4 regions of the Streptomyces sp. NPDC030245 genome follow, and region 4 is predicted to be linked to each of the others. Evidence: riboswitches for the same ligand, from Rfam matches in the RefSeq annotation. Region 4 holds a riboswitch; each other region holds the start of a gene.
What was found. Region 4 has a riboswitch for cyclic di-AMP ahead of ACZ4Z4_RS09240 (M23 family metallopeptidase). Riboswitches for the same ligand answer to the same signal wherever they lie in the genome.

Region 1 (7,438 bases), on a different contig from region 4:
CGTCGGCGTCCTCCTGGATCGCGGTGTCCACCACCTGCTCGGGCGTCTGGTGCAGCCCGGTGTAGATGACCTCCATACCGGCGTCGCGCAACGCCCGCGCGATCACCTTGGCCCCGCGATCGTGCCCGTCGAGCCCCGGCTTGGCGACCACCACGCGGATCGGCCCGGCTGCCACACCCATCACTGCCTCCATGTACCGATATCCGTAACCGACAACAGTCTGTCCCGGCACAGATACCCCGCGCCGCACCGGCCGGGGAAGTGAACGAACGTTATCCCCAGCATCGCGCAAGCGGCAGTTTCACGGTGGAGAGGGAGGGGGAAATCACACGTGGGACACGTTCGCTGCGCGCCCGTCCGTAACCCAGGGGTTCACGCTCCGCATCCGGACCAGGCGCGAGGGGAGCCGCAACGAGACGCCGGGCCACCGCGCCGGCAGCCGCACGGCGTGGTGACACCGCGCATCGGCGATGCAACGGGGGCAAGGAGTCACCGCAGAGCGGTGGCCGGGATCGCCATCGCACAGCCGACTCCTCGACCACGACTCCCCCTAGGGCACACGGGGGACAGAGCCTCCCTTCCGTGCGCCAAACGGGAGGTCGACGATGCCGGTCACCAAGGCTCACGCGGGGGCGCGCCCCTTTCGCCCGCTCGGTTCGCTGCTGCCGAAAATCCTCGGCCTGACCCCACTCCCGGCCCTCCCGTCTCTTCCATCCCTCCCGTCTCTCCCGTTTCTCCCCGCCCTGCCGGCCAAAGTGGCCGGGCTCTCCGTGGCCCTGCTGAAGGCGACCGCCCTGGAGCTGACGATCCTCGCGGGCCACGTGCTCCTCTACCCCTCCGGCATCGCCCAGGAGCGCAGGCCGGCCCCGGTCCAGCCACCCCCCGGCGCTCCCCGCCTGCCCCCGGACGGCAGGCCTCCGGTCCTACTCCTGCACGGCTTCATCGACAACCGCTCCGTCTTCGTACTGCTGCGCCGCGCGCTCTCCCAGCACGGCCGCCGGGTGGAGACCCTCAACTACTCCCCGCTGACCTGCGACATCCGCGTCGCCGCCGAATTACTCGGCCGCCACATCGAGGAGATCTGCGAGCGCACGGGACACGCCCGGGTCGACATCGTCGGACACAGCCTCGGCGGCCTGATCGCCCGCTATTACGTACAGCGGCTCGACGGTGACGCACGCGTGCGCACGCTGGTCACGCTCGGCACCCCGCACGCCGGCACCCGCGTCGTGCCGCTCGCCGACGCCCACCCGATCGTCCGGCAGATGCGTCCCGGCTCCGACGTGATCCAGGAACTCAAGGAGCCCGCACAGGGCTGCCGCACGCAGTTCGTGAGTTTCTGGAGCGACCTGGACCAGATCATGGACCCGCTGGAGACGGCCTGCGTCGACCACCCCGACCTGCTCGCGCAGAACGTCCGCGTGACCGGCATCGGGCATCTCGCGCTGCCGGTGCACCCCGCCGTCGCGAACGGCATACGCCAGGCACTCGACCTGGCGAATCCGGGAGCCGACGCCAAGAGCGCGCCGGGCGGACTGACGGTCGCCTGAACCGGACCGACCCCATCCGTCACTCCCCACCCCGCACCCCCGCACGCCCTCACTCCTATCGAACGAACCTCGAACGCAGAGCCAAGGCTGTGCCCACAGTCCCCCGAAAGACGGCCGAATGCCCGTTTCCTGAAACCGTGAAACCTGCCGAAGATTGTCGCGCCCGTATACCGCCGGGTACAGTCGCCGCACTGCTCCGCCCCTGCTGCCGAGGCGAAAGAGAAGTTGGTGAACGATCGTCACCCGTCGGGGAGCTCGACTCCCCCGTCCTCGGCACCCGGCGCCGACCAACCGCACTACCCGACGTACGACCAACAGAGCGCCGAGCACGGCGGCTACGGCTACGACACCTACTCCACCGGCACCTTCGCCGCCACCGGTTTCGACACCGGAAGCTTCGACACCGGTACTTTCGCCACCGACCCGCTCTTCGGTGACATGCCCGGCGCCGGGCAGGACACGGGCCAGTGGGCGACCACCACGGCCACCCCGGCCCCGCCGCAGCGGACGACGCTCGCCGAGGACCCGTACGCGGCGCAGTACTACGCCGAGACGTACGACACCGGCAGTTACGACACCGCCTCCATGTGGTCGACCGGTGGCTACCAGCAACTCGCCGACATCCCCTCGCAGCAGGGCCCCGACTCCACGGGCCAGTGGGACACCACCGCCTGGGACCGGACGCCGCAGGCCGGCGAGTGGGACACGCAGACTTTCGACACGAGCGCGTACGACCCGCAAGACCGGCATGACGAGGCCTCGCCGCACGAAGCGGAGCGCTCCGACCTCGACCAGTACGCGCTCGACGCCGACGCCGAAGCCGCGTACGGGACGGACTCCGAGGCGGTCGCCGCGGATCCCGGGAGCGCCGCTCCCCGCGCGTCCCGCGCCTCCCGCGGAAAGGGTGGCGGCGCCGACGGCGGCCGCTCCAGGACCCGCCGCCGGACCCCCGCCAAACGCTCCGCCCTGTTCACCGTCGCGGTGCCCTCGGCCTGCGTGATGGGCGTCGCCGGAGTGGCCGCCGCGTCGGTGGGCAACTTCGGCGGGGACGACGAGAAGAAGGAAGCGGCAGCGTCGGCTCCGGACACCGCGCCCGTGCAGCCCGCCGCCGCCAACAACCAGCTGGACACCCAGCTGGCCAATCTCTCCGCCGACGCCGGCGACTTCGCGGACCGCGCGAGCCGCACGCAGGAACGCATCGACCTCAAGGCCGAGAAGGTGGCCGCCCAGAAGAAGGCGGCGGCCGAGGCGGCGCGCAAGGAGCGGCTGCGCCCCAAGTTCGCCCTGCCGGTGAAACAGCACGGCCTCAGCGCGCAGTACGGCCAGGCGGGCGTCAACTGGATGTCGGCGCACTCCGGCATCGACTTCCCGGTGTCGTACGGCAGCGAGGTCTTCGCCGCGACCGACGGCACGGTGACGACCAAGTGGAACAGCGCCTACGGCAACATGGCGATCGTCACCGCGAAGGACGGCACGGAGACGTGGTACTGCCACCTCTCCACGCACAAGATCTCCAGCGGTCCCGTGAAGGCGGGCGAGACCATCGCCTTCTCAGGGAACTCCGGCAACTCCACAGGACCGCACCTGCACTTCGAGGTGCGGCCCGCCGGCGGCTCGGCGATCGACCCGCTGCCGTGGCTCCGCAGCCACGGCCTCGACCCGACGTAACGTAACTCCGGCCGCCGGCCTGCCGGTCAGAGCTTTTCCACCGGCGCGTACCTCAGCAGCAGGCGCTTGGGCTTGGGCTCTCCGAAGTCCACCGTCGCCTCGGCGTTCGCACCTGTCCCCTTCACTCCGACCACGGTCCCGAGGCCGAACTGGTCGTGCGTGACCCGGTCGCCGACGGCGAGCGACACCACCGGCTTCTCCGACGCGCGGCGCGTGGCGAAGCCCTGCGCCCCGCCGGAACGCGAGCGCGAGGAGGACAGCGTCGAGGCGATGCCCGCGGCGGGCCCGGACGACGCGGGCGCGCCCATCGAACCGGTCCGCTTCCAGTCCAGGTGCGTGTCCGGGATCTCCTCGAGGAAACGCGACGGCGGGTTGTACGACGGCTGGCCCCAGGCGCTGCGCATCGAGGACCGCGTCAGATAGAGCCGCTCACGCGCGCGTGTGATGCCCACGTAGGCGAGGCGGCGCTCCTCCTCCAGCTCCTTGACCTGTCCGAGGGCGCGCATGTGCGGGAAGACGCCGTCCTCCATGCCGGTCAGGAAGACGACGGGGAATTCGAGGCCCTTGGCGGTGTGCAGGGTCATGAGTGTGATGACTCCGGAGCCGTCGTCCTCCTCGTCGGGGATCTGGTCGGAGTCGGCGACCAGGGCGACGCGCTCCAGGAAGTCGGAGAGCGTACCGGCCGGGGCGGTCCCCTCCTCGCCCTCGGCGGCCGCGCTGTTGTCCTGCTCGAACTCCAGCGCCACGGCGGCGAGCTCCTGGAGGTTCTCGATGCGCGTCTCGTCCTGCGGGTCGGTCGATGCCTGCAACTCGGCGAGGTAACCGGTGCGTTCGAGCACGGCTTCCAGGACGACGGCCGGTCCTGCGCCGGACTCGACGATGGTCCGCAGCTCCTCCATGAGCGTGTTGAAACGCTTGACGGCGTTGGTGGAGCGGGCCGCCATTCCGTACGCCTCGTCGACGCGGCGCAGGGCCTGCGGGAAGGAGATCTTCTCGCGCTGCGAGAGCGCGTCGATCATGGCTTCGGCGCGGTCACCGATGCCCCTCTTCGGCACGTTCAGGATGCGGCGCAGCGGGACCGCGTCCTCGGGGTTGGCGAGAACGCGCAGGTAGGCCAGCACATCGCGGACCTCCTTGCGCTCGTAGAAGCGGACGCCGCCGACGACCTTGTAGGGCAGGCCGACGCGGATGAAGATCTCTTCGAAGACACGGGACTGGGCGTTCGTCCGGTAGAAGATCGCGACGTCGCCGGCCTTGGCCTCGCCCGCGTCGGTGAGGCGGTCGATCTCGTCGGCGACGAACTGGGCCTCGTCGTGCTCGGTGTCGGCGACGTATCCGGTGATGCGTGCGCCCTCGCCCTGGTTGGTCCAGAGGTTCTTGGGGCGGCGGCTCTCGTTCCGCTCGATGACCGCGTTGGCGGCGGTCAGGATCGTCTGCGTGGAGCGGTAGTTCTGCTCCAGGAGGATCGTCGTCGCGTCGGTGTAGTCCTCCTCGAACTGGAGGATGTTGCGGATCGTGGCGCCGCGGAAGGCGTAGATGGACTGGTCGGCGTCGCCCACCACGCACAGCTCCGCCGGGTCGTCCCCCTCGCCTCCGGAGGGGCCGACCAGCTCGCGCACCAGCGCGTACTGCGCGTGGTTCGTGTCCTGGTACTCGTCCACCATGACGTGCCGGAAACGGCGCCTGTAGTGCTCGGCGACGTCCGGGAAGGCGCGCAGCAGGTGGACCGTCGTCATGATCAGGTCGTCGAAGTCCAGCGCGTTCGCCTCGCGGAGGCGCGACTGGTACATGGCGTAGGCCTGGGCGAGGGTCTTCTCGAAGCCGTCGGCAGCCTGACCTGCGAAGTCCTCTTCGTCAATCAGCTCGTTCTTCAGGTTCGAGATCTTGGCGCTGAACGACTTCGGCGGGAACTTCTTCGGGTCGAGGTCCAGGTCGCGGCAGACCAGGGCCATGAGGCGCTTGGAGTCCGCGGCGTCGTAGATCGAGAAGGAGGAGGTGAAGCCCAGCTTCTTGTACTCGCGGCGGAGGATGCGGACGCAGGCGCTGTGGAAGGTGGACACCCACATCGCGTTCGCCCGGGGGCCGACGAGCTGCTCGACGCGCTCCTTCATCTCGCCCGCGGCCTTGTTCGTGAAGGTGATCGCGAGGATCTGGCCGGGGTGCACGCCGCGCTCGGCGAGGAGGTACGCGATGCGGTGGGTCAGCACACGGGTCTTGCCGGAGCCGGCGCCGGCCACGATGAGCAGGGGGGAGCCGGCGTGCACGACGGCCGCGCGCTGGTTCTCGTTCAGCCCGTCGAGGAGCGACGCCGGGTCGATGACCGGGCGCGGGGCGCCGTCGCGGTAGTGCGACTCCCGGGTCATGGGCGCGTCGAACTTCCCGTCGAACAAATCGTCCGGAATGGGCTCCGGAGCGCTGTCCTCGGGCGGCGGCGGAGGCGCTTCGTCCGCGGCCCGGGAGGGCTGCAGGTCCGCCAGGAAGCTGTCATCAAAGAGGCTGCTCATCGCCTCCCGAGTCTAGGCGGCCCCACTGACAACCCGCTGCGGTTCCGGACACACCCCGGCCTTCCTACGCCTCTTCCTACGCCGCGCTCGCACGCGATCACACTCCGCTACGCCTCCACCCCCTCGCCGCCCTGCCCGCATCAAGGGCCTCGTAAAGTCACGAAAATGTATCGGGCATATCGAACATCAACCTTCACAGGAGTGACACGGGTTGGCTAGCGTGCCCGGCGGGCCACTCGCCCCCCACCGGCGAACCCCGCCGGGAACGGGTGGCCTCCGCCGAGTCCGACGTGTTCGGAGCCGGGGACCCACCAGAACCTTGGGGTGAATCGGTCCCGTACGAAGTACGGGACTGTAGGGCAGCCTTCCGAACCACCCGCCCGAACCCGACAGCTAACCCGGTAGGCGGTCTACGGAAGGAGTCGCCTCCCTTGGCGTCGCACCGCAAGCCGCGGACCCGTACAACCGGCATACGCACGGCCCCCGCCATCGGCATCACGACGGCAGCCCTCACCTCCGTCGCCCTCCTGGCACAGAGCGCGCAGGCGGCGCCCTCCGCGCCGACGAAGCCCAGCCTCGAAGAGGTCCAGAAGAAGGTCGACGAGCTCTACCAGCAGGCCGGCGTGGCCACCCAGAAGTACAACTCGGTCAAGGAGCGCACCGACAAGCAGCGCAAGAAGGTCGACCGCCTGCTCGACGACGTGGCCAGGCGCACGGATGAGCTGAACGACGCACGCGAGGAGCTGGGCTCGTTCGCCGCTGCCCAGTACCGCACGGGTGCCGTCTCGGAGACGGCCGCGATGATGCTCGCCGACGACCCGCAGGGCTACTTCGACCAGAACCACCTGGCGGACCGGCTGACCTCGCGGCAGAAGAAGGCGGTCGACGACTACCAGGCGCAGCAGGCGTCGGCGACCGAGCAGCGTACGAAGGCCGCGAAGAGCCTCAAGACGCTGAGCGACTCCCGGGACGACCTCAGGACGAGCAAGCGGACCGTCCAGAAGAAGCTGGGCGACGCGCGTGAGCTCCTTTCGAAGCTGACCGCCGAGGAGAAGGCGCGGCTCGCGGAGATCGAGCGGAAGAAGAAGCAGGAGGCCAAGCGCAAGGCCGAGAAGCTGGCCCGCGAGCAGGCCGCGGAGGCGGAGCGCGAGCGGAAGGCCGAGGAGGCGGCGCAGCGGGAGAAGGAGCGGGAGGCCGACCAGGGCTCTGGTTCCGGATCCGGCTCCGGTTCTGGTTCTGGTTCCGACGCGGGCTCGGGTTCGGACTCCGGTTCCGGCTCCGGCTCCGGAAGCACCGACGGCAGCTACGCCACCAAGGCCGCGAAGGTCATCGATTTTGCGGAGGGTCAGATCGGCAAGCCGTACGTCTGGGGCGCCACCGGCCCCGACTCCTACGACTGCTCCGGACTCACCCAGGACGCCTGGAAGGCCGCGGGGATCTCCCTGCCGCGCACCACATGGGACCAGGTCAAGGTCGGCACGACCGTGAAGACCGCCGATGCCAAGCCGGGTGACCTTGTGTTCTTCTACGACGACATCAGTCACGTGGGGATCTACATCGGCAACGGCAAGATGATCCACGCCCCGAAGCCGGGCGCGAACGTCCGCGTCGAGTCGATCTATTACATGCCGATCCACAGCGTGGTACGCCCCGCTTGAGAACGAAGGCCCCTCGCAGCAGCGAGACGCCCCCTCTACGCGCGCGTGGCCCGCATCC
Region 2 (7,438 bases), on a different contig from region 4:
GGGCGGCCGAGCTGCTGCTTGAAGGCCTCGACGTCGGCGTCGGTGGGCTCGGTGCGCGGGGTGCTCGGCGGGGGCGTTTCCATGCCTGTCTTTCATGTCGGTACGGGTCGGGGACGGATCGGAAGTCAGTCGCCGGGGCGGTCGGCCTTGTCGACGCCGTCCCAGACGTTCGAGTACCAGGGGCGCGCGGCCGCCCCCTGGTCGGTGCGGCGGCTGCGCGCCGCCGCCGGGTCGATCACCGTGAAGCCGGTCTCACCCGGCATCACGTAGTGCAGGCGGTCGCGGATGCGCTGCTCCGCGTACGCGTCGTCCTGCCAGCGGGCCTTCTCGTCGCGGAGCTTCTCGACGTCCTCGCGGTGCTCGGCCTGCTGTCTGCGCAGGTCGTCGATCTCGGCGCGCTGCGAGACGTACTGCCGCATCGGGTACGCGAGCGCGACGACCAGCGAGCAGAGCACGAGCGCGAGGAGGGCGGCCCGGCCGGTGAGCCGGGAGCGGCGCGCCTGGCGCTTGGTCTGGGAGCGGTAGACCCGCTCGGCGGTCTGCTCGCCGAGCAGCCGCAGCCGGGTAGCCGTGGAGAACCGGTCCTTGGTCCCGGCCTTGCCCATGGTCCCGCCTCCCCGGCGCAGCGCCTGCACGTACGTACGTCCCCGCACACGGTACGGGACCGGGTGCGGGGACGTACGTAACTACGTGGCTGCGAAAGGTCAGCCCTCGCTGTGCTTACTGGTCCGCAGAGCGGAACCGCGGGAACGCGCTGCGGCCTGCGTAGACCGCCGCGTCGTCGAGGATCTCCTCGATGCGCAGGAGCTGGTTGTACTTGGCGACGCGCTCGGAGCGGGCCGGGGCGCCGGTCTTGATCTGGCCGCAGTTGGTGGCGACGGCGAGGTCGGCGATGGTGACGTCCTCGGTCTCGCCGGAGCGGTGCGACATCATGCACTTGAAGCCGCTGCGCTGGGCCATCTCGACGGCGTCCAGGGTCTCGGTCAGCGAACCGATCTGGTTGACCTTGACGAGCAGGGCGTTGGCCGAGTTCTCCTCGATGCCGCGGGCCAGGCGCTCCGGGTTGGTGACGAACAGGTCGTCGCCGACGAGCTGCACCTTGTCGCCGAGCTTCTCGGTGATGACCTTCCAGCCGGCCCAGTCGTCCTCGAACAGCGGGTCCTCGATGGAGACGAGCGGGTACGAGGCGACGAGCTCCTCGTAGTACTCGGTCATCTCGGCGGCCGAGCGGTCCTTGCCCTCGAAGGAGTACGTGCCGTCCTTGTAGAACTCGGACGCGGCGACGTCGAGGGCGAGGGCGATCTGCTCACCGGGGACGTAACCGGCCTGCTTGATGGCCTCCAGGATGAGGTCGAGCGCGGCGCGGTTGGAGTCCAGGTTCGGGGCGAAGCCGCCCTCGTCGCCGAGGCCGGTCGACAGACCCTTGTCCTTCAGGACCTTCTTGAGGGTGTGGTAGACCTCGGTGCCCCAGCGCAGCGCCTCGGAGAAGGACTCCGCGCCGATCGGGGCGATCATGAATTCCTGGATGTCGACGTTCGAGTCGGCGTGCGACCCGCCGTTCAGGATGTTCATCATCGGGACGGGCAGCAGGTGCGCGTTGGGACCGCCGAGGTAGCGGAACAGCGGCAGGTCGCTGGCCTCGGAGGCGGCGTGCGCGACGGCGAGGGAGACGCCGAGGATGGCGTTGGCGCCGAGCGAGCCCTTGTTGTCGGTGGCGTCCAGGTCGAACATGGCCTGGTCGATCAGGCGCTGCTCGGTGGCGTCGTAGCCGACGAGCTCCGGGCCGATCTGCTCGATGACGGCGAGGACGGCCTTCTCGACACCCTTGCCCATGTAACGGTTGGGGTCTCCGTCACGGAGTTCGATGGCCTCGAAGGCACCGGTGGAGGCACCGGACGGAACGGCGGCACGACCGGTGCTGCCGTCGTCGAGGCCGACCTCGACCTCGACCGTGGGGTTGCCTCGGGAGTCCAGGATTTCCCGGGCTACGACGACGTCGATGGACGGCACGAGCATCTCCTTCTGGGATGTGACGCGGTTACGCGAGCCGCTTCGGCCCTGCGTCTCCTGAGCCTAACCGGCTCCGGGCCTTCGGCCAGCCGACCGCCCGTCCCCTGGGACGGCACAAAGGCCATATGGCCCGGAAACAGGGCGTAAGACCATGTTCTCTACTCGCTAGTAGCGAACATGGAGGGGCGGAAGCGGCGCAGCGGACGGGTGCGGACATGGCCCCGCCCCGGTGCGTACGGGGGATACGCGCACCGGGGCGGGGAGCCCGTGGGGACGGGGGGTACGGCCGTGCGTCCGCCGAGGCACGGCCGTGACCGGCCGGGTCAGCTCAGGTGGAGCTGCTGGCCCGGGTAGATCATGTCGGCGTTGTCGATGATGTCGCCGTTGAGCTTGTAGACCTTCTGCCAGCCGCCCTTGACGTTCTTCGCCTCGGCGATCTTCGACAGGGTGTCGCCCGTCTTGACCTTGTACTCGCCGTCGCCCTTCTTGACCGTCTTGCCGGTCGGGGTCTCGACGGTCTTCTTGGACTCGGTCTGCGGCGCCGGCTGCGGCTTGGGAGCGGCCTGCTTCGGCGCGGCCTGCTGCTGCGGAGCGGCCTGCTGCTGCGTCTGCTGCGGCTGCGGCTTGCTCTGCTGCTGCGGGGCCTGCTGCTGCGAGCCGCCGCTGCTGGGCGACGCGCCCGAGAGGCCGACGCCGCAGCTCGGCCAGGCGCCCTTGCCCTGGCCCGCGAGGACCTTCTCGGCGATCTCGATCTGCTGGGCCTTGGAGGCCTTGTCGGCGGTCGGCGCGTACTTCGTACCGCCGTACGCGGCCCAGGTGGAGGCGGAGAACTGCACACCGCCGTAGTAACCGTTGCCGGTGTTGATGGACCAGTTGCCGCCGGACTCGCACTGGGCGACGGCGTCCCACTCGGAGGTGGTGGCGGCGGAGGCCGAGCCGGCCGCCATCAGCGGGGCGGCGACGGCGGCGCCGGTCACGCCGACGAGCGTGGCGACGCGAGTGGCCTTGGACGGACGACGGTGCTTGCCCTTGCCGGAAAGCAGCATGAGTTGATCCCCTACACCGACGCCTGCGAGGTGAGCTGTCGGGTTCGGGCCGATGTGGTTGCCCGGTCGCTCTCTCGCGAGTGCGACTTCACCCCTAGCCGTTTCCGGCACTTACCTTGGGTCCCCCGCTCCTGCCCACGGCGCTCTTGAGCGACGACTGTTCCCGTCCGGCCGTTGGCAGGATTCGGCGTACCGACCGGCGGGGCTCACCAGTGGCGAGCGGTCACGACCGTAGACACGCTCCCCACTGAATTTCAAAGACGATCAGGGCTTCTGAGACCCATCTCTCACTCGCGCCAAACCGGACAACACACATCAAGTCGCCCGCCGACGCATCGTCAATTTCCGTTACTTTTCGCCCACATCGAGGCTCTGACCGGGGAGGATGAGGTCCGGGTCGCCTCCGACGGTCTTCTTGTTCTCGCTGTAGAGCTCGTGCCATCCGCCGTCGACCCCGAAGTCGTCCGCGATGACCGAGAGGTTGTCCCCGGAGCGCACGGTGTACGTCCCGTCGGCGACCTTGGCGGAGCGGTCGCCGCCGCGCGAGGCGTGCCGTCCTGGACGGTCCCCGGCGCTGTCGCTCTCGTCCGCGCGGTCGCCGCGGTGGCGGCCGGAGGAGGAGCCGTTGGGGTCCGTGGCGTCGTCGGCCGGGTCGGTCGACTTCTCGGACGTGGGCGAAGTGGTGTCCTCCTGGCCCGACTTGCCGGACTCGCCCTTGCCGTCGGCCTCTTCGGCGTCGCCCTTGCCGCCCTTGCCGCCCTTGCCGCCCTTTTCGCCGGACTCGCCGTGATTCTTCTCTCGTGAACTGCCGCCGGAGGCAGGCGTGTCGCTCGCGTCGTCGGAGGACTTCCCCCGGCCGGTGGACGGGTCGTCGGACGGCTTGTCCGTCTCCGTCTTCCCGGGAGCCTTGGAGTCCTTGGAGTCCTTTGAGCCCTTGGAGTCCTCGGCGTCCTTGGAGCTGTCGGAGTCCTTGGAGCCGGTCGAACCCTTCGGGTCGTCGGAGGGCTTGGGGGCGACGGGGCCGCCCGGGTCGACGTCCGCCGCGGCACCGTCCTGGCTGAGCCCGGCGATCGGGGCGCAGCTCGGCCAGGCCGCGGTGCCCTTGTCGTCGAGGATCTTCTCGGCGACGGCGATCTGCTGCGAGCGGCTCGCCTGGTCGGCGCTGGTCGCGTAGTCGAGGCCGCCGTACGCCTCCCACGTCTCCTGCGAGAGCTGGAGGCCTCCGTAGTAGCCGTTGCCGGGGTTGGCGCTCCACGCGCCGCCGCTCTCGCACTCGGCGAGCTTCTCCCACGTGGTGGTCTCGGCGGCGCTCGCGCTGGTGGCGCCGAGCAGTGGGATGGCGATGGCTGATCCGGTGACTCCTGCCGCGACGATGAGGGCCGGGGCCTGGCGGGGGCGTCGGTGACGGCCATTGCCGGAGAGCATGCGGGTGCCTTTCGGGAGACTTCAGCGACGACTTGGGCGCCCGGGGCGCTCAAGTCGTCGTGAACGTAGCCGCAGTCGAACGCTTGTCACAAGTCGATGCAGCGGAGATCACGCGAACATCACAGTCCTGATGGCTCGTCAGTGGGGTGTGTGCCGGGCACCGTTTTCTGTGCGGTTGTGAACTCCACGGGCAACGTGCGCAGTCCTCGCATGATCAGCCCGCCACGCCACCGCAAATCCGCGGGATCGGCCGCCAATTGCAGGTCGGGAAGGCGGCGCAGCAGCGTCGCGAGTGCGGTGCGGCCCTCCAGCCGGGCGAGCGGGGCGCCGAGGCAGTAGTGGATTCCGTGCCCGTAGCCGAGGTGCTGATTGTCACGGCGGGAGAGGTCGAGGGTGTCCGGGTCGGCGAACCGGGCGGGGTCGCGGTCGGCGGCGGCGAGGACGACGAGGACGGGGTCGCCGGCCGCGATGTCCTGGCCGCCGATGCTGAGCGCCTCCGTCGCGAACCGCCAGGTGGCGAGCTCGACGGGCCCGTCGTACCGCAGCAGCTCCTCGATGCCGGTCTCCAGGAGGCCGGTGTCGCCGTCGTCCAGCGCCCGCTGGAGCCGTGCGCGCTGCTCGGGATGGGTGAGCAGCGCGTACACGCCGTTGCCGATGAGGTTGACGGTGGTCTCGAACCCGGCGAAGAGGAGGATGAAGGCCATCGCGGCGGCCTCGTTCTCGGTGAGGTGCTCGCCGTGGTCGGAGGCCTTGATGAGGCCGGAGATGAGGTCGTCGCCCGGTTCGAGGCGCTTGCGGTGGATCAGCTCGGCGAGGTAGCCGCGCATCTTCTTCACCGACCGCGCGACGCCGCCGCGCGGGCCGCCGCCGTGTCGGATCATCATGCCCGCCCAGTCGCGGAAGTCGTCCTGGTCCTCGCGGGGGACGCCGAGCAGGTCGCAGATGGCGTAGATGGGCAGGGGGAAGGCGAACTCGTGGATGAGGTCGGCGGTGCCCTCCTGCGCGAACCCGTCGATGAGCCGGTCCGTCAGCTCCTGCACCCGCGGTGCGAACTCGGCGACACGGCGCGGCGTGAACGCCTTCGCGACGAGGCGGCGCAGCCGGGTGTGGTCCGGCGGGTCGATGTTGAGCAGATGCGTCATCAGCTCGGCCTTGCGCTCGCCCGGAATGCCGGTCTTGCCCTTGGCGTGGGCGGGCTCGGCGTGGTGGGCCGGGTTCTTGCTGAGCCGCTGGTCGGCGAGGGCCTGCCGGGCATCCGCGTACCGCGTGACCAGCCATGCCTCGACCCCACTGGGCAGCCGCTGCCTGCTCACGGGCTCGTGCTCGCGCAGCCAGGCGTACGCGGGGTAGGGGTCGGTGGCGAACTCCCAGGTGAAGAGCTCGGGCTGCGGGGACGCCCCGGGTACGGGGCCGGCTCCTGCGGGGCAGGTGGCGGGCGGCTGGTCGTGCATGCGGTGACCGTATCCCCAGGAGGAGCCGGAACTCCTCCTGGGCCCGGCCCGGCCCGCGCGGGTCCGGAACGGGGGTCGGAGGGGCCGGCCCTGCGGGCGGCAGCGGGGCAAACCCTGCCCAGGGCCCCATGCCCGGGGCTCCATGCCCTGGGCGCCAGGCGCAAGACCAAGTGCAGGACCGAGGCCTGGCCGCGAGACCGGCCCGTTGGGCGGGGCGGTGGCGGGCGTATTTCGTGTGCGGGGCGGGAGGTGCTAGTCCAGGTGGGGGTCCGGGGGGTGGGTGGAGAGGGGGCCTGTTGGGCGGAGGGGGCCCTTCAGGCGGCGGGTGGCCGAGGGGTCGCCCTCGGCTTCGGCGATGCGGAAGTAGTGGACCGCCAGGTGCTGGTGGACCTGGCCGAGCAGCGCGGCCGTCCCGGGCTCGCCCGCCTCGGCGGCGGCCGTGAGATAGGGGAGCGCCTCCTCGTACGCGACCCGGGTCGCCAGCAGGTGGCCGAGGCGGCCGGCGGCCCGCGCGTGCCCGCGGTCGGCGGCCTTGCGGAACCAGTCCTCGGCGGCCGCCGTGTCCCCCTCGTCCCCGGCCAGCAGGCCGAGCCAGGCCATGGCGTCCGCGTCCCCGTCCGCGGCGCGCGGCGTGAGGGCCAGCCGGAAGGCGGCCACCAGGCCGCGCAGCTCGGCCGGTTCGTGCGGCTCCAGATCCTCGTACGCGCGCCGCCACACGCGGTCCGGCACCGGCGCCGCCAGGTCGGAGCGGGCCGCGTCCGCGATCAGCGAGCCGTACGCCCGCCAGGTGCCGGGCCACTCCCCCGGTACGAGCAGCCCCGTCACGCCGTGCCGGGGCGCGGTGGCCCAGGCGAGCGCCTCCTCGAACGTCTCCTCGGACTTCGCATCCGTCGCGCCGGGGCCTTCCAGGTCGTACTCCTCCTGGACCTGCCTCAGCAGTTTCGGCGTGACGCCCCGCGTCAGCCCGCACCGCGCCAGGTCGATCGCCGCGCGCACCAGGAGGTGGCCCAGCAGCCGCGTGCCCACGCGGCGCGCCCTGCGCCACTCCTCCCACAGGTCCGGGCCGAGCGCGAGGAACTCCGTGACGCCGAGGGCCCCGCGCCAGCGGACGGCGTCCGCGAACCGCGGGTCGTCGACCGTCGCGAGCCGCGCCAGCTCCGTCTCGCTCCACTCGGTGGGGACCTCCACGGTCTGCGCGACGCTCAGGACGCGGGCGGCCGGGTCGTGCCCGAAGCGGTGTCTGTCGTACGCCTCGTCCCGCATCGTCGCGAGGACGAGGACGCGGGCATGGGTGAGCTCCGCGAGGACGCCGGGGGTGCCGGGCTCCGTGAGGTGGCCGTCCAGGTCGTCCAGCCACACCACGTGGGTGCCGGCCGCCTCCCGGCCCCTGAGCTGGTCCGGGAGGCCGCGCAGCTCCGCTCCGCCGCCCGCGACGAAGACCCGGGTGTCGTCGGGGACACTCGCCCGCAGCGCCGCCCACGCCGTCGAGGTCTTCCCCGACAGGGG
Region 3 (7,438 bases), on a different contig from region 4:
AGAACGCCGGACCGCACCCCGGCGACCGGAAGAAGAGAGGCGAGCCATGAGTCAGCTGTCCGCCCGTCCGTCTGCCCGACACGTCCTGCCCGAGTTCACCGAACGCACCAGTTCGGGGGCGCGGACCATGGACCCGTACTCGAAGCTCCTCGAAGAGCGGATCGTCTTCCTCGGCGCGCCCGTCGACGCCACCTCGGCGAACGACGTGATGGCGCAGTTCATGCACCTGGAGCACCAGGCGCCGGACCGCGACATCTCGCTGTACATCAACTCCCCCGGCGGCTCGTTCAGCGCGATGACCGCGATCTACGACACGATGCGGTACGTCAGCTGCGACGTGGAGACGATCTGCCTGGGCCAGGCCGCGTCGGGCGCCGCCGTCCTGCTCGCCGCGGGCACCCCCGGAAAACGGTTCGCCCTGCCCGGCGCGCGCGTTCTGATCCACCAGCCGGCCGTCTCCGAACCGATCCACGGCCAGGCCACGGACCTGGCGATCCAGGCCGACGAACTTCTGCGCACCAGGCGGCAGTTGGAGGAGATGCTCGTACGGCACACGGGGCAGAGTCCGGAGCGGATCACCGCGGACGTCGAACGGGACAAGATCTTCGACGCGCCCGCGGCCCTGGAGTACGGGCTCGTGGACGGCATCATCCCGAGCCGCAAGGCCTCGCTCGCCGCCCGCGACCCGAGGTGAGCCACCGATGCTGCCGCCCGAACTGCCGCCCCTGCCCGCCCTCACCCGCGCCGAGGCGGAGTTGATCGACCGCTATCTCGAAGTCGTCGACCTGCTCGGCCGCATCAATCCGGCCCGCACCGAGCACACCTACCGCGGTCTGCGCGCCGCCCAGGCCCTGGTCGGCCGGGCGGTCGCGCTGCGGGACGCGCTCGCCCTCATGCACCAGCGGGGCGAGACTGAGATGCACACGCCCACGCTGGTCCGGGCGCTGCGCGTCCTCGATGGCGAGCGGCGGGCGGGACGACTCACCGTGCCGCCCCCGCAAGGCTCCTGAAATTCCGTCGGGCGCCCCCGCTTCCGACGCCCGGACGTCCGGGGCGACTTCGAAACGGACCAGTCGGGCTACCCCGGACGGCGTACCCACGCGTCCTTATCCGCACGGTCCGAAGTTGCGTCCGGCGAGTACAGCAGGGGCGGAATTATGCATTCCGCTGCTGGTCGAGCGGTCGTCAGAGAGGGCGGCGGAACGCCGAATTCGGCAGTGTCCACCTGAACAGGTCAGTCGTGAGTAGCCTCACAAAACACCGTTTCGACTCGGTTTTCGGACCTGTTTCGGGTCAAGATCCCTTCCGACGACAAGCCCCCGCCACAGCGGCGGGGCGGTCCGGGCGGACGCCGAGTCCTGCCGCCACCCGGATGACCGGTCGACATCTGTGCAACGGCAGGAGTGGAGGACCCAGGTACGACGGGCCCGTCCGGGAAGTCCGGACGACGCCCTTGGGGTTAAGCCGCAGAGCACGACGCGGCCGGGCATCTTCGCCTGCCCGAACCCGACAGGTCATCCTTCACAGGCGGCTGACGAAGGGTTGCGCATGACCGCGCTGAATCATGTTCCGTCGCTGCTCAGCAGGACGGGGGCCGCATCGGCCCTCACGCTCGCCGTCGTGGGCGGCACCGTCGTGGCCCCCGGGCTCACGGCGGAGGCCGAGGCAGCGACACACGGAACGAAGGCGCTCAAGATCGCGGCGTCCAAGAAGGGCTCCCCGTACGGCTACGGGGCGGCCGGACCCAACCGGTTCGACTGCTCGGGCCTGACGCTCTACTCGTTCAAGAAGACGGGCAAGAAGCTGCCTCGCACGGCCGCCGCGCAGTACAACAAGACCAAGCACATCTCCAGGTCCCAGCGGACCCGTGGTGATCTGGTGTTCTTCCACTCCGGACGGAACGTCTACCACGTCGGGATCTACGCGGGTAACAACCGCATCTGGCACGCTCCCAAGAGGGGGACCGTGGTGCGCCTGGAGAAGATCTGGTCCAACAGCGTCTGGTACGGCAGGGTGCGCTGACCGCACCGTCCAGCGCGGCACTCGCGGGCCCCGGCCGAACCGGTCAGCGGGCGTCGTCACGCGAGCCGCGCTGGACGGGTGGCTGCCAGGGCAGCGCGATCCACACGGTCTTGCCGCCCTCGTCGGTGGGGCTGACAGAGAGCCTGCCGCCGCACTCGGCCGCCAGCCAGCGGATGATGACCATGCCGCGGCCGTTGTCCTGCTGGACGGCCGCAGGGAGCCGCTTGGGGTAGCGGGGGTGGCTGTCGGTGACACCGATGCGCAGCTGCTCGTCACGGTCGAGCTCCAGGTCCACGGTGAAGGTGGGCGACTGGCCCAGGGTGTGCTGCACGGCGTTGGTGGTGAGTTCGGAGACGATCAGCCTGATCGTGTCGGCCACCTCGGCGTCGCCGGGCAGGCCCCATTCCGCGAGCACGCGGGAGACGAATTTCCGGGCGGCGGGGACCGAGACAGGATCGCTCGGCAGGGTGACGGAGGCTTCCTGGTGGTCTGCCATGGCGACGTTGTCCCTTTCCCACCGGGACCGGTCTCCGGCTCGCGGCGGATGACTCGAGGACAGTCCCGGACTGGTGCTTCGCGCCAGCCTGCCACTCCTTGGCCGGTCACGGGTGGCGATCCACCGAGATGTGCATATATCTGTCGCTCGAAGCGGTGAACTCTGCTAAGGCAGACCGTATTTGGGCGTGAGAGCGGTACTTCCTCTAATCTCGCGTACTGCCCTGCCCCGCCGCCGGGAGATCCGACGGCTCCGTCCGAAAGGAGACGGGCATGCAGTACGGCCCCGCGGTGCGCCGTCGTCAGCTCGGCGCCGCCCTGCGCGCCCTGCGCGCTCACGCGGGACTCACCAGCAGCGAGGCCGCGGCCAAGGTCGGCTGGCACCAGTCCAAGGTGAGCCGGATCGAAACGGGCCGCAGTGGCGTGAAAGCCGCCGACGTACGGCTGCTGATGGAGGCATATCAGGTCAAGGACCCGCAGCGCAGTGAGCTGCTCATCGCGTTCGCCGGCGCCGACGATCCCGGCGCGGGGCGCCATCACTGGTGGAAGGCCTATCGCGGTCTGCTGCCCGCCACCTACCGCGATTTCATCAGCCTGGAATCACAGGCCAGCTGGGTGCGCACGCTGGAGACGTCCGTGGTTCCCGGCCTGTTGCAGACCTCCGAGTACGCCCGCGCGGTGACCCGGGCCGCGCTCGGCGAGCTGCCGCAGGAGCAGGTCGACGCGCTGGTGGAGGTCCGGCTCGCCCGGCAGGACGTGCTGCGCGCGGATCCGCCGCTGCGGCTCAGCGTGGTCATGGACGAGGCGGTGCTGCGGCGGCCGGTGGGCGGGGCGCGGGTCTTCGCGGGGCAGTTGGTCCGGTTGAGGGAGGCGTCCCACATGCCTCACGTTCGACTTCAGGTGTTGCCGTTCGCCGCAGGCGAGCATGTGGGATTGATCGGCCCTTTCGTTATTTTTTCATTTCCGGACATTGCTGATCTGGATGTGGTTGTTCTCGACCATTTGACGAGTAGCCTCTACCTCGAACGGAAAGAAGACCTCCAGGCGTACACGGAGGCCTTCAACTCCCTTCAGGTACAGGCGCTCTCACCCGAGGACTCATCGGATTTCATCGCCGGGCTATGCGACGGCGCGTAAGGAGGCACTATGACCGCAATGCCTCGGTACGTACCTTCCAGCACGAGAATTCAAGGTGCGCGGTGGCAGCGCAGCAGCTACAGCAACGGAATGAACAACTGTGTCGAGACGGCCACCCTCGACTCGGAACCGCTGACCGGCCTGCGTGCCGTGCGTGATTCCAAGAACATCGCAGGGCCAGCCCTGCTCTTCTCCCCCGGCCCCTGGGAGTCGTTCCTCAACTGCCTCCACTGAGCGGCCCAGGCCCCTTGCGGGCCCGGCACGCCTCACCTGGGTGCACTGCGGCTGATCACCCGTACCGCACCGGCGATCTGTGCGTCGGTGAGATCGGCGCGGGCGGTCAGCCGCAGCCGTGAGATGCCGTCCGGCACCGACGGCGGCCGGAAACAGCCCACGGCGTACCCCTCCGCCCGGCAGTCGGCGGCCCACCGCACGGCCTGCTCCGGTGACGGCGCGCGGACGGAGACGACGGCGGCGTCGGGGCGTACCGCGGACAGGCCTTCGGCCGTGAGGCGGCGGTACAGCTCGGCCGCGACCTCGCGGGCCCGCGTCGCCCGGCCGGGCTCGCGGCGCAGCAGGCGCAGGGCCGCGAGGGCGGCGCCGGCCGCGGCGGGCGCGAGGCCCGTGTCGAAGATGAAGGTGCGGGCGGCGTTCACCAGGTGCTCGATGACCCTGGCGGGGCCCAGGACGGCGCCGCCCTGGCTGCCGAGGGACTTCGACAGGGTGAGGGTGACCACGGTGTCGCCCGCGCCCGCCAACCCCGCCGCGTACGGGGCGCCCCGGCCGCCGTCGCCGAGCACCCCGAGTCCATGGGCGTCGTCGACGATCAGCCCCGCGCCGAATTCCCGGCAGGCGGCGGCCAGTTCCGCGAGCGGCGCCATGTCGCCGTCGACCGAGAACACCGAGTCGGTCACCAGGACGGCGGGGCCGCTGTGCGCGTCCAGCGTTTTGCGGACGGCCTCGGGGTCGGCGTGCGGCACCACCTGCGTCGTCCCGCGCGCGAGCCGGCACCCGTCGATCAGGGACGCGTGGTTGCCCGCATCGGAGACGATCAGTGAGCCGTGGGGGGCGAGCGCGGTGACGGCGGCGAGGTTCGCCGCGTAGCCGGAGGAGAAGACGAGGGCCGCCTCGGCGCCGCAGAAGGCGGCGAGCTCACGCTCCAGTTCGGCGTGCAGCTCGGTGGTTCCCGTGACGAGCCGGGAGCCGGTGGCACCGCCGCCCCAGCGCCGGGCCGCGGCGGCCGCGCCCTCGGTGACCTCGGGGTGCCGGGTCAGGCCCAGGTAGTCGTTTCCCGCCAGGTCGATGAGGCCGTCCGGGCCGGCGGGGCGCGGGCGCAGGGTGCGGACAAGGCCGGCGTCCGCGCGCAGCCGCGCCTGCTCGTCGAGCCAGCCGAACGCGTCGCGCGGTGCGCGGCCGAGGGCGCCGTCCGGCGCTCTGTCCGGCGCGGTGGACGCGCCCGTCACGGGGTGCCTGTTTGTAGACATTGCACAGACCTTAGTCGTCGTGCCACCTGGCCAGGGTGTGGCAATACCCACACCTCAAACCGTTTCTGTTGTGCGAACTCTCCTTGGCCCGGCAGGCTGCCGTGCGTAAGGATCAGCGCCATGGACCTGCTGAACACGCTGGTGGACAAGGGGCTTCGGCGCGAACTGCCGACCCGTGAAGAGGCGCTGGCCGTCCTGGCCACCTCCGACGACGAACTCCTGGACGTAGTGGCCGCCGCCGGGAAGGTGCGGCGGCAGTGGTTCGGGCGACGGGTGAAACTCAACTATCTGGTCAACCTCAAGTCGGGCCTGTGTCCCGAGGACTGCTCGTACTGTTCGCAGCGCCTCGGCTCCAAGGCCGAGATCCTGAAGTACACCTGGCTGAAGCCCGACGAGGCCTCGCAGGCCGCGGCGGCCGGGGTCGCGGGCGGCGCCAAGCGGGTCTGTCTGGTGGCGAGCGGGCGCGGCCCGACGGACCGTGACGTCGACCGGGTCGCGCAGACCATCGCGGCCGTCAAGGAGCAGAACGAGGGCGTTGAGGTCTGTGCCTGCCTCGGTCTGCTCTCGGACGGCCAGGCGGAGCGGCTGCGGGGTGCGGGCGCCGACGCGTACAACCACAACCTCAACACCTCCGAGGCGACGTACGCGGACATCACCAAGACCCACACCTACGCCGACCGCGTGGACACCGTGCAGAAGGCGCACGCGGCGGGGCTCTCCGCCTGCTCGGGGCTGATCGCGGGCATGGGCGAGCGGGACGAGGACCTCGTCGACGTCGTCTTCTCGCTGCGCGAGCTCGACCCGGACTCGGTGCCGGTGAACTTCCTGATCCCCTTCGAGGGCACGCCGCTGGCCAAGGAGTGGAACCTCACGCCGCAGCGCTGTCTGCGCATCCTCGCGATGGTCCGGTTCGTCTGCCCGGACATCGAGGTGCGCATCGCGGGCGGCCGGGAGGTGCATCTGCGCTCGATGCAGCCGCTCGCCCTGAACATCGCCAACTCCATCTTCCTGGGCGACTACCTGACCAGCGAGGGCCAGGCCGGCAAGGCCGACCTGGAGATGATCGCGGACGCCGGGTTCGAGGTCGAGGGCACGGACCAGGTGACGCTGCCGCGGCACCGCGCCGAGGCGGCGGCCGCCGCGGCCGGTGGCTGTGGCTCGCACGACGGCGGCGGGTGCGGTCCGTGCGGGAGCTCCGAGCCGGCCGCCGCGCCCGCGGCACAGACCCCGGCCGCGGACGCGACCGGTTCCGGCGAGGCGCGCACGGACCTGGTGGCGGTACGCCGCCGGGGCGCGGGAACGGACCTGGCCCCCAATGCCTGACCTCTCCACGGCGGAGCTGCTCGCCCTCGACCGGCAGCACGTCTGGCACCCCTACGGGCCGATGCCGGGCCGCCAGGAACCCCTGGTCGTCGAGTCCGCGAGCGGCGTCCGGATGCGCATGGCGGGCGGCGGCGAGCTGATCGACGGCATGTCGTCCTGGTGGTCGGCGATCCACGGGTACAACCACCCCGTGCTCAACGACGCGGTCCGCGGCCAGCTGGACCGCATGAGCCACGTCATGTTCGGCGGGCTGACGCACGAGCCCGCCGTCGCGCTCGCCAAGCGCCTCGTCGACATCACACCCGACGGTCTGGAGCACGTCTTCCTCTCCGACTCGGGTTCCGTCGCGGTCGAGGTCGCGGTCAAGATGTGCCTCCAGCACTGGCGCTCGCTCGGCCGGCCCGAGAAGCGGCGGATGCTGACGTGGCGCGGCGGCTACCACGGCGACACCTGGCAGCCGATGGCCGTGTGCGACCCCAAGGGCGGTATGCACGAGCTGTGGCAGGGGGTGCTGCCGCAGCAGGTGTTCGCCGACGCGCCGCCCGGCGGGTTCGACGCGTACGAGGAGTCGTACGCCGAGCACCTCCATGAGCTCGTCGGGCGGCACGCCGACGAACTCGCCGCGGTGATCGTCGAGCCCGTGGTGCAGGGGGCCGGTGGGATGCGGTTCCACTCCCCCGGCTACCTGCGCGCTCTTCGGGAGGCGTGCGACGCCCATGACGTGCTCCTGGTGTTCGACGAGATCGCCACGGGCTTCGGCCGTACGGGCGCGCTGTTCGCGGCCGATCACGCGGGTGTCTCCCCCGATGTGATGTGCGTCGGCAAGGCGCTGACCGGCGGCTATCTGTCGATGGCCGCGACGCTCTGCACGGCGCGGGTCGCCGACGGCATCTCGCGGGGCGAGGTGCCGGTGCTGGCGCACGGGCCGACGTTCATGGGCAATCCGCTGGCGGCGGCGGTGGCCGGCGCCTCGATCG
Region 4 (7,438 bases):
GTAGCCCGCGGAGAGGACCACGAGGCCGCGCACGCCGCGCTCCCCGCACTCGGCGACGGCCTGGGGGACGCGCTCGGCGGGCACGGCGACCACCGCGAGGTCCACGGGCTCCTCGATGGCGGCCACGGAGCGGTGCGCGGGCACACCGTCGACGCCAGCCCCCTCGGCCTCCTCTTCGAAGGCGCTGTTCACCGCGTACAGGCGCCCGGTGAAGCCGGACTCCCGGAGGTTGGCCAGCACGCTGCGGCCCACGCCGCCGGGGGCGCGGCCCACGCCGATCACCGCGACCGAGCCGGGTGTCAGGAGGCGCTGCACGGACCGTCCCTCGGCGCGCTGTTCGCGGGCGCGCTGCACGGCGAGTGAGCGGGCGGTCGGCTCCAGGTCGAACTCCAGGCGTACGACGCCGTCCTCGAAGCTGCGCTTCTGCTGGTAGCCCGCGTCCGTGAACACCTTGATCATTTTGGTGTTGGCGGGCAGCACCTCGGCGGCGAAGCGCCGGATGCCGCGCTCCCTGGCGACGGCCGCGATGTGCTCCAGGAGTGTGGAGGCGACGCCGCGGCCCTGGTGGGCGTCCTGCACGAGGAAGGCGACCTCGGCCTCGTCAGCGGGCGCGCTGGCGGCCATGCCGCGCTCGTCGATGCGGTCGTAGCGCACGGTGGCGATGAACTCACCGCCCACGGTGGCCGCGAGGCCCACCCGGTCCACCTGGTCGTGGTGGGTGAAGCGGTGCACGTCCTTGGCGGACAGCCGGGGGTAGGGCGCGAAGAAGCGGTAGTACTTCGACTCGTCCGAGACCTGTTCGTAGAAGCTGACCAGGCGGTCCGCGTCCTCGGCCGTGATGGGCCTGATCCGGGCGGTGCCTCCGTCGCGCAGCACCACATCGGCTTCCCAGTGCGACGGGTAGTCGTGCCGATCCTGCTGATCCGACGGGGTCTGCATGGGGCCAGGGTACGGGTCGCGCGGCCGTCGGGGCCGGGGCAAGCTGGGACGGGTCGAGGCAGTCGGGGCCGGACCGGGTCCGGCAGAGCACCCGTGACGGCATGAGACACTGGTCTAGACAAGTGTGAGACACCTGGAAGGGCAGCAACACATGGCTGAGCGCCGCGTCAACGTCGGCTGGGCCGAGGGCCTTCACGCCCGACCCGCCTCCATCTTCGTCCGTGCGGCCACCGCCTCCGGTGTCCCCGTGACGATCGCCAAGGCCGGCGGCGACCCGGTCAACGCCGGCTCGATGCTCGCGGTGCTCGGCCTGGGCGCCCAGGGCGGCGAGGAGATCGTGCTCGCGTCCGACGCCGAGGGCGCCGACGCCGCTCTCGACCGTCTGGCGAAGCTGGTCTCGGAGGGTCTTGAGGAGCTTCCGGAGACGGTCTAGAACACGTTTCCAGCATTACGTGGATGGGGTCACCCGGAATTACCGGGTGACCCCATTCGCGTATGCGGGCGCATGCGCTCGAAAAAATGGCTTTTCTTTTGTATACGGCACCTCCGTTAATTCCGGAGGCTCACCGTGTTTACGGCATGTTGCGAATCCCTCACACGGCCGGGCCGGCGCGCGGGGCGCAACCGGTGGGCCGCCCTCGCCCGTTCGGCGTGCGCGGCGGTGAGCGCCCTGGCCCGCTCCGGGTCCCGGCGGGCGACCGCGTCGAGGATCGCGGCATGCTCCGACCAGGACTCGCCGGGCGCCGCCGGGGTCTCCACGACGTACATCCAGGCGATCTTGTGCCGGAGCTGGGTGAGCAGCGCGCTGAGGTTGGGGCTTCCGCAGGCCTGGGCGAGCGTCTCGTGGAACCAGCCGTCCAGGGAGCGCAGATCTTCCCCTGCGCCGCCCCGTGAGCGCTCCTGGCCCAGCCTGACGAGCCCGCGCAACACCTTCAGGTGCGCGTCGGTGCGGCGCTGCGCGGCGCGCGCCGCGGCGAGCGGTTCGAGCAGCGTCCTGACCTCCAGGAGGTCGGCGGCCTCCTGCTCCGTGGGCTCGGCGACGCAGGCGCCCGCGTGCCTGCGGGTGACGACGAAGCCCTCGGCCTCCAGCGTGCGCAGGGCCTCGCGCACGGGCACCCGGGAGACGCCGTAGCGGCGTGCGAGGAGTTCCTCGGTGAGCCGGCCGCCCCTTTCGTGGACACCGGCGACGATGTCGTCCCGAATGGCCGTGCATACCGAGTGCGCGGGAACGCGCATGACCGGACCTCCGCCTTAATCCCCGCGAAACGCGGTCGACCGACGCTCATTCAGTGACTCTATTGCAGGGCGTCGGAATTCCGACGGCGGGCCGGAATTCATGGATATCTTTTGGCCAAGGGTCGTGCGAGGGCCACGCGAAAGCCCCGGCTCGGATCGAGCCGGGGCTTTCGAAGCTGTACGGGCCGTGCGTGCCGTACGGGGGGCCGCCGTCCGTCAGACGTTGACGCCGTGCGAGCGGAGGTACGCGACGGGGTCGATGTCCGAGCCGTAGTCGGCGCCGGTGCGGGCCTCGAAGTGGAGGTGCGGGCCGCTGGAGTTGCCGGTGGAACCGGAGAGGCCGATCTGCTGGCCCGGGGTGACCGTCTGGCCCACGGTGACGCTGAGGGACGACATGTGGCCGTACTGGGTGTACGTGCCGTCGTTCATCTTGATGACCACGTTGTTGCCGTAGGCGCCGCCCCAGCCGGCCTCGACGACGGTGCCGGAGCCGACCGCGTGGACCGGGGTGCCGGACGCCGCGTGGAAGTCGACGCCGGTGTGGCTGCCGGAGGACCACATGGCGCCGCCGGTCTGGTAGCCCGTGGAGACGTACGAGCCGCTGATCGGGGAGACGTAGGCGTTCAGGCGCTTGCGCTCGGCCTCGCGGGAGGCGCGCTCCTTGGCCTCGCGGGCCTCGCGCTCCTTCTTGGCCTTCGCCTTGGCCTCGGCCTCGGCCTTCCGCTTCTCCTCGGCGGCCAGCTTCCTGGCGGCCTCTTCGGCCTTCTTCGCGGCGGCGGCGTCGTCGGCGGCCTCCTGCTGCGCCGCGGCCTGCGCGTCGATGCTCGCGGCGAGCGAGCCGCCCACGGATATCGCCTGGGTGAGGCCGGTGTGCTCCATGGCCGCCTCGTCGGGGGCGGCGAGCGCCGGGGCCGCGAGGCCGCCGATGACACCGGTGGTGGTGAGCGCCGCGACACCGGCGACGTTCGCGGTGGTACGCGTCAGGCGGCTCGGACGACGGTGCTTCCCGGTGGCACGGGTGAACGCCATGTGGCGGGTGTTCCTTTCCTTCCCTCTCGCCTACCGGGTTAGCTGACGGGTTCGGAGCAGGAAGGTCTCCTACGGATCCCTCGCCTCACGGCAAGGTGCCCGATTCACCCCAGGGGACATGTGGGTCCCCGGCTCCCCTGGCTCGCGCCGTACGGGGACTCGGCGATGACTGTCCGGTGCCGCGGATGCGGCGTACTGCGCGACGAACAGCCGGGTCGACGCTAAACGGGCCGCCTTCAATCGACAAACAGAAGTCGCTTTTTGTAGCGCACGCCACACGGCAGACAGGCAACCACCATATGAATTCGGACATATGAGGACCCCGGCACCTGAAGCGGTCACCGGGGTCCCGATATGTCCTGACCGTCACTCAGCTGGTGACGACATTCACTTCGCCGAGGCCGAGGGCCCTGACGGGCTCCTCGATCTGCGCGGCGTCCCCGACCAGGATCGTCACCAGCCGGTCCGCCGGGAAGGCGTTCACGACGGCGGCGGTGGCCTCCACGGTGCCGGTGGCGGCCAGCTGCCGGTACAGCTGCGCCTGGAAGTCGTCCGGCAGGTTCTGCTCGACCTGGTCGGCGAGGGTGGCCGCCACGGAGGCCGCCATCTCGTACTTGAGCGGGGCGACGCCCACCAGGTTCTGCACGGCCACGTCGCGCTCGGCGTCCGTGAGGCCCTCGGCGGCGAGGACGCGCAGGACCTTCCACAGGTCCTCCAGCGCAGGCCCCGTGTTCGGGGTGTCGACGGAGCCGCTGATGGCGAGCATCGCGGCGCCCGAGCCGTCCGGCGCCGAACGCAGGACCTGGCTGAACGCCCGTACGCCGTAGGTGTATCCCTTCTCCTCGCGCAGGACGCGGTCGAGACGCGAGGTGAGGGTGCCGCCCAGGCAGTACGTGCCGAGGACCTGGGCCGGCCAGACGCGGTCGTGCCGGTCGGCGCCGATGCGGCCGATCAGCAGCTGCGTCTGGACCGCTCCGGGGCGGTCCACGATGACGACGCGGCCGCGGTCGTCGGCGGTCACCGGCGGCACCGGGCGCGGCTCGCCCGGGGAGCCCGTCCAGGCGCCCACCGTGTCCGCGAGGACGGCGTCCAGGTCGGTCCCCGTCAGGTCGCCGACCACGACGAGGGTGGCCGTGGCGGGGCGGACGTGCTTCTCGTAGAAGGCGCGCACCGCCGCCGAGTCGATGGCCGCGACCGTCTCCTCGGTGCCCTGGCGGGGGCGCGACATGCGCGAGGTCGCGGGGAAGAGCTCCTTGGAGAGCTCCTTGGCGGCGCGGCGCGCCGGGTTGGCGGCCTCGTGCGGGATCTCGTCGAGGCGGTTGCGGACGAGCCGCTCGATCTCGCCGTCCGCGAAGGCGGGGGCCCGCAGGGCGTCGGCGAGCAGGCCGAGCGCCTTCGGCAGCCGGGAGACCGGGACCTCCAGGGAGACGCGTACGCCGGGGTGGTCGGCGTGCGCGTCCATGGTGGCGCCGCAGCGGTCGAGCTCGGCGGCGAACTCCTCGGCGGAGTGCTTGTCGGTGCCTTCGTTGAAGGCCCTCGCCATGATCGTGGCGACACCGTCGAGGCCCTCGGGCTCGGCGTCCAGGGGCGCTTCGAGGTTGATCTCGACGGCGACGACCTGCTGGCCCGGGCGGTCGCAGCGCAGCACGGTGAGGCCGTTGGGCAGCGTGCCGCGCTCGGGCGCCGGGAAGGCCCAGGGCTTGGCGGGGCCCGCCTGGGGCTGGGGGTGGAACTGCATCGTCGCGGCCTCGGTCACTTCGCCGCCTCCTCTTCTTCCTCAGCGGCCTCTGCGCCCTCGTCGGCGGCAGTCACGGGTTCGTACACGAGCACCGCGCGGTTGTCGGGGCGCAGGCGGGCCCCCGCGACCTGCTTGACCTCTTCCGCCGTGACGTCGAGGACGCGCTGGACGGCGGTGAGGGCGAGCTGCGGGTCGCCGAACAGGACGGCGTACCGGCAGAGTTCGTCGGCGCGTCCCGCGACCGTGCCGAGCCGGTCGAGCCACTCGCGCTCCAACTGCGCCTGGGCGCGCTCCATCTCCTCCGGAGTGGGGCCCTCGGCGGCGAAGCGGGCCAGCTCCTCGTCGACGGCGGCCTCGATCACGGGGACCTCGACGTCGCCGGACGTCTTCACGTCCAGCCAGCCGAGCGAGGGCGCCCCGGCGAGGCGCAGCAGGCCGAAGCCCGCGGCGACCGCCGTGCGGTCCCGGCGCACGAGGCGGTTGTAGAGCCGGGAGGACTCGCCGCTGCCGAGGACGGTGAGGGCGATGTCGGCCGCGTCGCACGCGCGCGTGCCGTCCTCCGGGAGGCGGTAGGCGGCCATCAGGGCGCGGGCCGGGACGTCCTCCTCGACGACCTCGCGCAGCTCCTCGCCGATGCGCTCGGGCAGGGACCCGTCGCGGGGCGGCTGCTTGCCGTCGTGCCCGGGGATCGATCCGAAGTACTTCTCGATCCAGGCGAGCGTCTGCTCCGGGTCGATGTCGCCGACGACCGAGAGGACGGCGTTGTTGGGCGCGTAGTACGTGCGGAAGAACGCGCGCGCGTCGTCCAGGGTGGCCGCGTCCAGGTCGGCCATGGAGCCGATCGGCGTGTGGTGGTACGGGTGGCCCTCCGGGTACGAGAGGGCGGTCAGCTTTTCGAAGGCCGTGCCGTACGGGACGTTGTCGTAGCGCTGGCGGCGCTCGTTCTTGACGACGTCGCGCTGGTTCTCCATGGACTCCTCGTCGAGGGCGGAGAGCAGCGAGCCCATCCGGTCGGCCTCGAGCCAGAGGGCGAGCTCCAACTGGTGGGCGGGCATCGTCTCGAAGTAGTTGGTGCGCTCGAAGCTCGTCGTGCCGTTGAGCGAGCCGCCCGCGCCCTGGACCAGCTCGAAGTGGCCGTTGCCGTGCACCTGCTTCGAGCCCTGGAACATGAGGTGCTCGAAGAGGTGCGCGAGGCCGGTTCGCCCCTTGACCTCGTGGCGTGAGCCGACGTCGTACCAGAGGCAGACCGCGGCGACGGGGGTCAGGTGGTCCTCGGAGAGCACCACGCGCAGGCCGTTGGCCAGCCGGTGCTCGGTCGCTGTCAGGCCGCCGGAGCCGGCCTCGGCTGTGGCCGTGTGACCCATGGGCATGTACGTCCCTTCGATCGCTAAAACATTGCTGGTTCTGCCAGTCCTGCCACTGTATGCAAGCGTGCGGACACCTGACGAAGTTCCCGGTCCGCCCTCGGCGTAGTCGCGCGTGACACCGCCGGTGCACGGGTCGTGGTCGGCGTTGTCAGTGGGACAGTCCACAATGGTCGGCGTCAGAACCCGCACTTGCTTGGTGAAGGAGCCGCAGCAGCGATGGCCCGCCGCAGCACGAAGACCCCGCCGCCCGACGACGCGTACGAGGAGAAGATCCTCGACATCGACGTTGTCGACGAGATGCAGGGCTCCTTCCTCGAGTACGCGTATTCGGTCATCTACTCCCGCGCCCTGCCGGACGCCCGCGACGGCATGAAGCCGGTCCACCGCAGGATCGTCTACCAGATGAACGAGATGGGCCTGCGCCCCGACCGCGGCTATGTGAAGTGCGCCCGCGTCGTCGGCGAGGTCATGGGTAAGTTGCACCCGCACGGCGACGCGTCGATCTACGACGCGCTGGTGCGCATGGCCCAGCCCTTCTCGATGCGCCTCCCCCTGGTCGACGGCCACGGCAACTTCGGCTCCCTCGGCAACGACGACCCGCCGGCCGCCATGCGGTACACCGAGTGCAGGATGGCCGACGCCACCTCCCTGATGACGGAGTCGATCGACGAGAACACCGTCGACTTCGAGCCGAACTACGACGGCCAGGAGATGGAGCCCTCCGCCCTCCCCGCGGCCTATCCGAACCTCCTGGTCAACGGCGCGTCGGGCATCGCCGTCGGCATGGCGACGAACATGCCGCCGCACAACCTCGGCGAGGTCATCGCCGCCGCCCGCCACCTGATCAAGCACCCGGGCGCCGACCTCGAGACCCTGATGAAGTACGTGCCGGGCCCCGACCTGCCCACGGGCGGCCGGATCGTCGGGCTGAGCGGCATCAAGGACGCGTACGACACGGGCCGCGGCACCTTCAAGACCCGCGCGACGGTCTCCGTGGAGAACGTGACGGCGCGCCGCAAGGGCCTCGTCGTCACCGAACTGCCCTTCACGGTCGGACCCGAGAAGGTCATCTCCAAGATCAAGGACCTGGTCGGCTCGAAGAAGCTCCAGGGCATCGCCGACGTCAAGG

Region 1: another riboswitch for cyclic di-AMP. It lies ahead of ACZ4Z4_RS28815 (C40 family peptidase); the one in region 4 lies ahead of ACZ4Z4_RS09240 (M23 family metallopeptidase).
Region 2: another riboswitch for cyclic di-AMP. It lies ahead of ACZ4Z4_RS14340 (transglycosylase family protein); the one in region 4 lies ahead of ACZ4Z4_RS09240 (M23 family metallopeptidase).
Region 3: another riboswitch for cyclic di-AMP. It lies ahead of ACZ4Z4_RS33005 (C40 family peptidase); the one in region 4 lies ahead of ACZ4Z4_RS09240 (M23 family metallopeptidase).

Annotation. Positions count from the first base shown of each region.
Region 1 is NZ_JBVICF010000011.1:314,387-321,824, forward strand. It holds gene ACZ4Z4_RS28795 (cobalamin B12-binding domain-containing protein) at 1-181, opposite strand, end outside; gene ACZ4Z4_RS28800 (lipase family alpha/beta hydrolase) at 606-1,550, shown strand; gene ACZ4Z4_RS28805 (M23 family metallopeptidase) at 1,779-3,218, shown strand; gene pcrA (DNA helicase PcrA) at 3,245-5,722, opposite strand; cyclic di-AMP (ydaO/yuaA leader) riboswitch at 5,990-6,145, shown strand; gene ACZ4Z4_RS28815 (C40 family peptidase) at 6,154-7,380, shown strand.
Region 2 is NZ_JBVICF010000004.1:518,983-526,420, reverse strand. It holds gene ACZ4Z4_RS14360 (DUF501 domain-containing protein) at 1-83, opposite strand, end outside; gene ACZ4Z4_RS14355 (FtsB family cell division protein) at 126-605, opposite strand; gene eno (phosphopyruvate hydratase) at 721-2,016, opposite strand; partial or broken gene ACZ4Z4_RS14345 (LysM peptidoglycan-binding domain-containing protein) at 2,334-2,537, opposite strand; partial or broken gene ACZ4Z4_RS14340 (transglycosylase family protein) at 2,661-3,056, opposite strand; cyclic di-AMP (ydaO/yuaA leader) riboswitch at 3,062-3,209, opposite strand; gene ACZ4Z4_RS14335 (LysM peptidoglycan-binding domain-containing protein) at 3,405-4,481, opposite strand; gene ACZ4Z4_RS14330 (cytochrome P450 family protein) at 4,601-5,932, opposite strand; gene ACZ4Z4_RS14325 (SCO5717 family growth-regulating ATPase) at 6,185-7,438, opposite strand, start outside.
Region 3 is NZ_JBVICF010000015.1:13,410-20,847, forward strand. It holds gene ACZ4Z4_RS32995 (ATP-dependent Clp protease proteolytic subunit) at 47-694, shown strand; gene ACZ4Z4_RS33000 (hypothetical protein) at 702-1,010, shown strand; cyclic di-AMP (ydaO/yuaA leader) riboswitch at 1,369-1,545, shown strand; gene ACZ4Z4_RS33005 (C40 family peptidase) at 1,549-2,022, shown strand; gene ACZ4Z4_RS33010 (ATP-binding protein) at 2,066-2,518, opposite strand; gene ACZ4Z4_RS33015 (helix-turn-helix domain-containing protein) at 2,791-3,654, shown strand; gene ACZ4Z4_RS33020 (DUF397 domain-containing protein) at 3,664-3,888, shown strand; gene ACZ4Z4_RS33025 (8-amino-7-oxononanoate synthase) at 3,921-5,138, opposite strand; gene bioB (biotin synthase BioB) at 5,259-6,461, shown strand; gene ACZ4Z4_RS33035 (adenosylmethionine--8-amino-7-oxononanoate transaminase) at 6,454-7,438, shown strand, end outside.
Region 4 is NZ_JBVICF010000003.1:146,556-153,993, reverse strand. It holds gene ACZ4Z4_RS09255 (bifunctional acetate--CoA ligase family protein/GNAT family N-acetyltransferase) at 1-939, opposite strand, end outside; gene ACZ4Z4_RS09250 (HPr family phosphocarrier protein) at 1,091-1,372, shown strand; gene ACZ4Z4_RS09245 (GntR family transcriptional regulator) at 1,489-2,175, opposite strand; gene ACZ4Z4_RS09240 (M23 family metallopeptidase) at 2,392-3,204, opposite strand; cyclic di-AMP (ydaO/yuaA leader) riboswitch at 3,217-3,379, opposite strand; gene ACZ4Z4_RS09235 (M16 family metallopeptidase) at 3,575-4,960, opposite strand; gene ACZ4Z4_RS09230 (M16 family metallopeptidase) at 4,957-6,312, opposite strand; gene ACZ4Z4_RS09225 (DNA gyrase/topoisomerase IV subunit A) at 6,526-7,438, shown strand, end outside.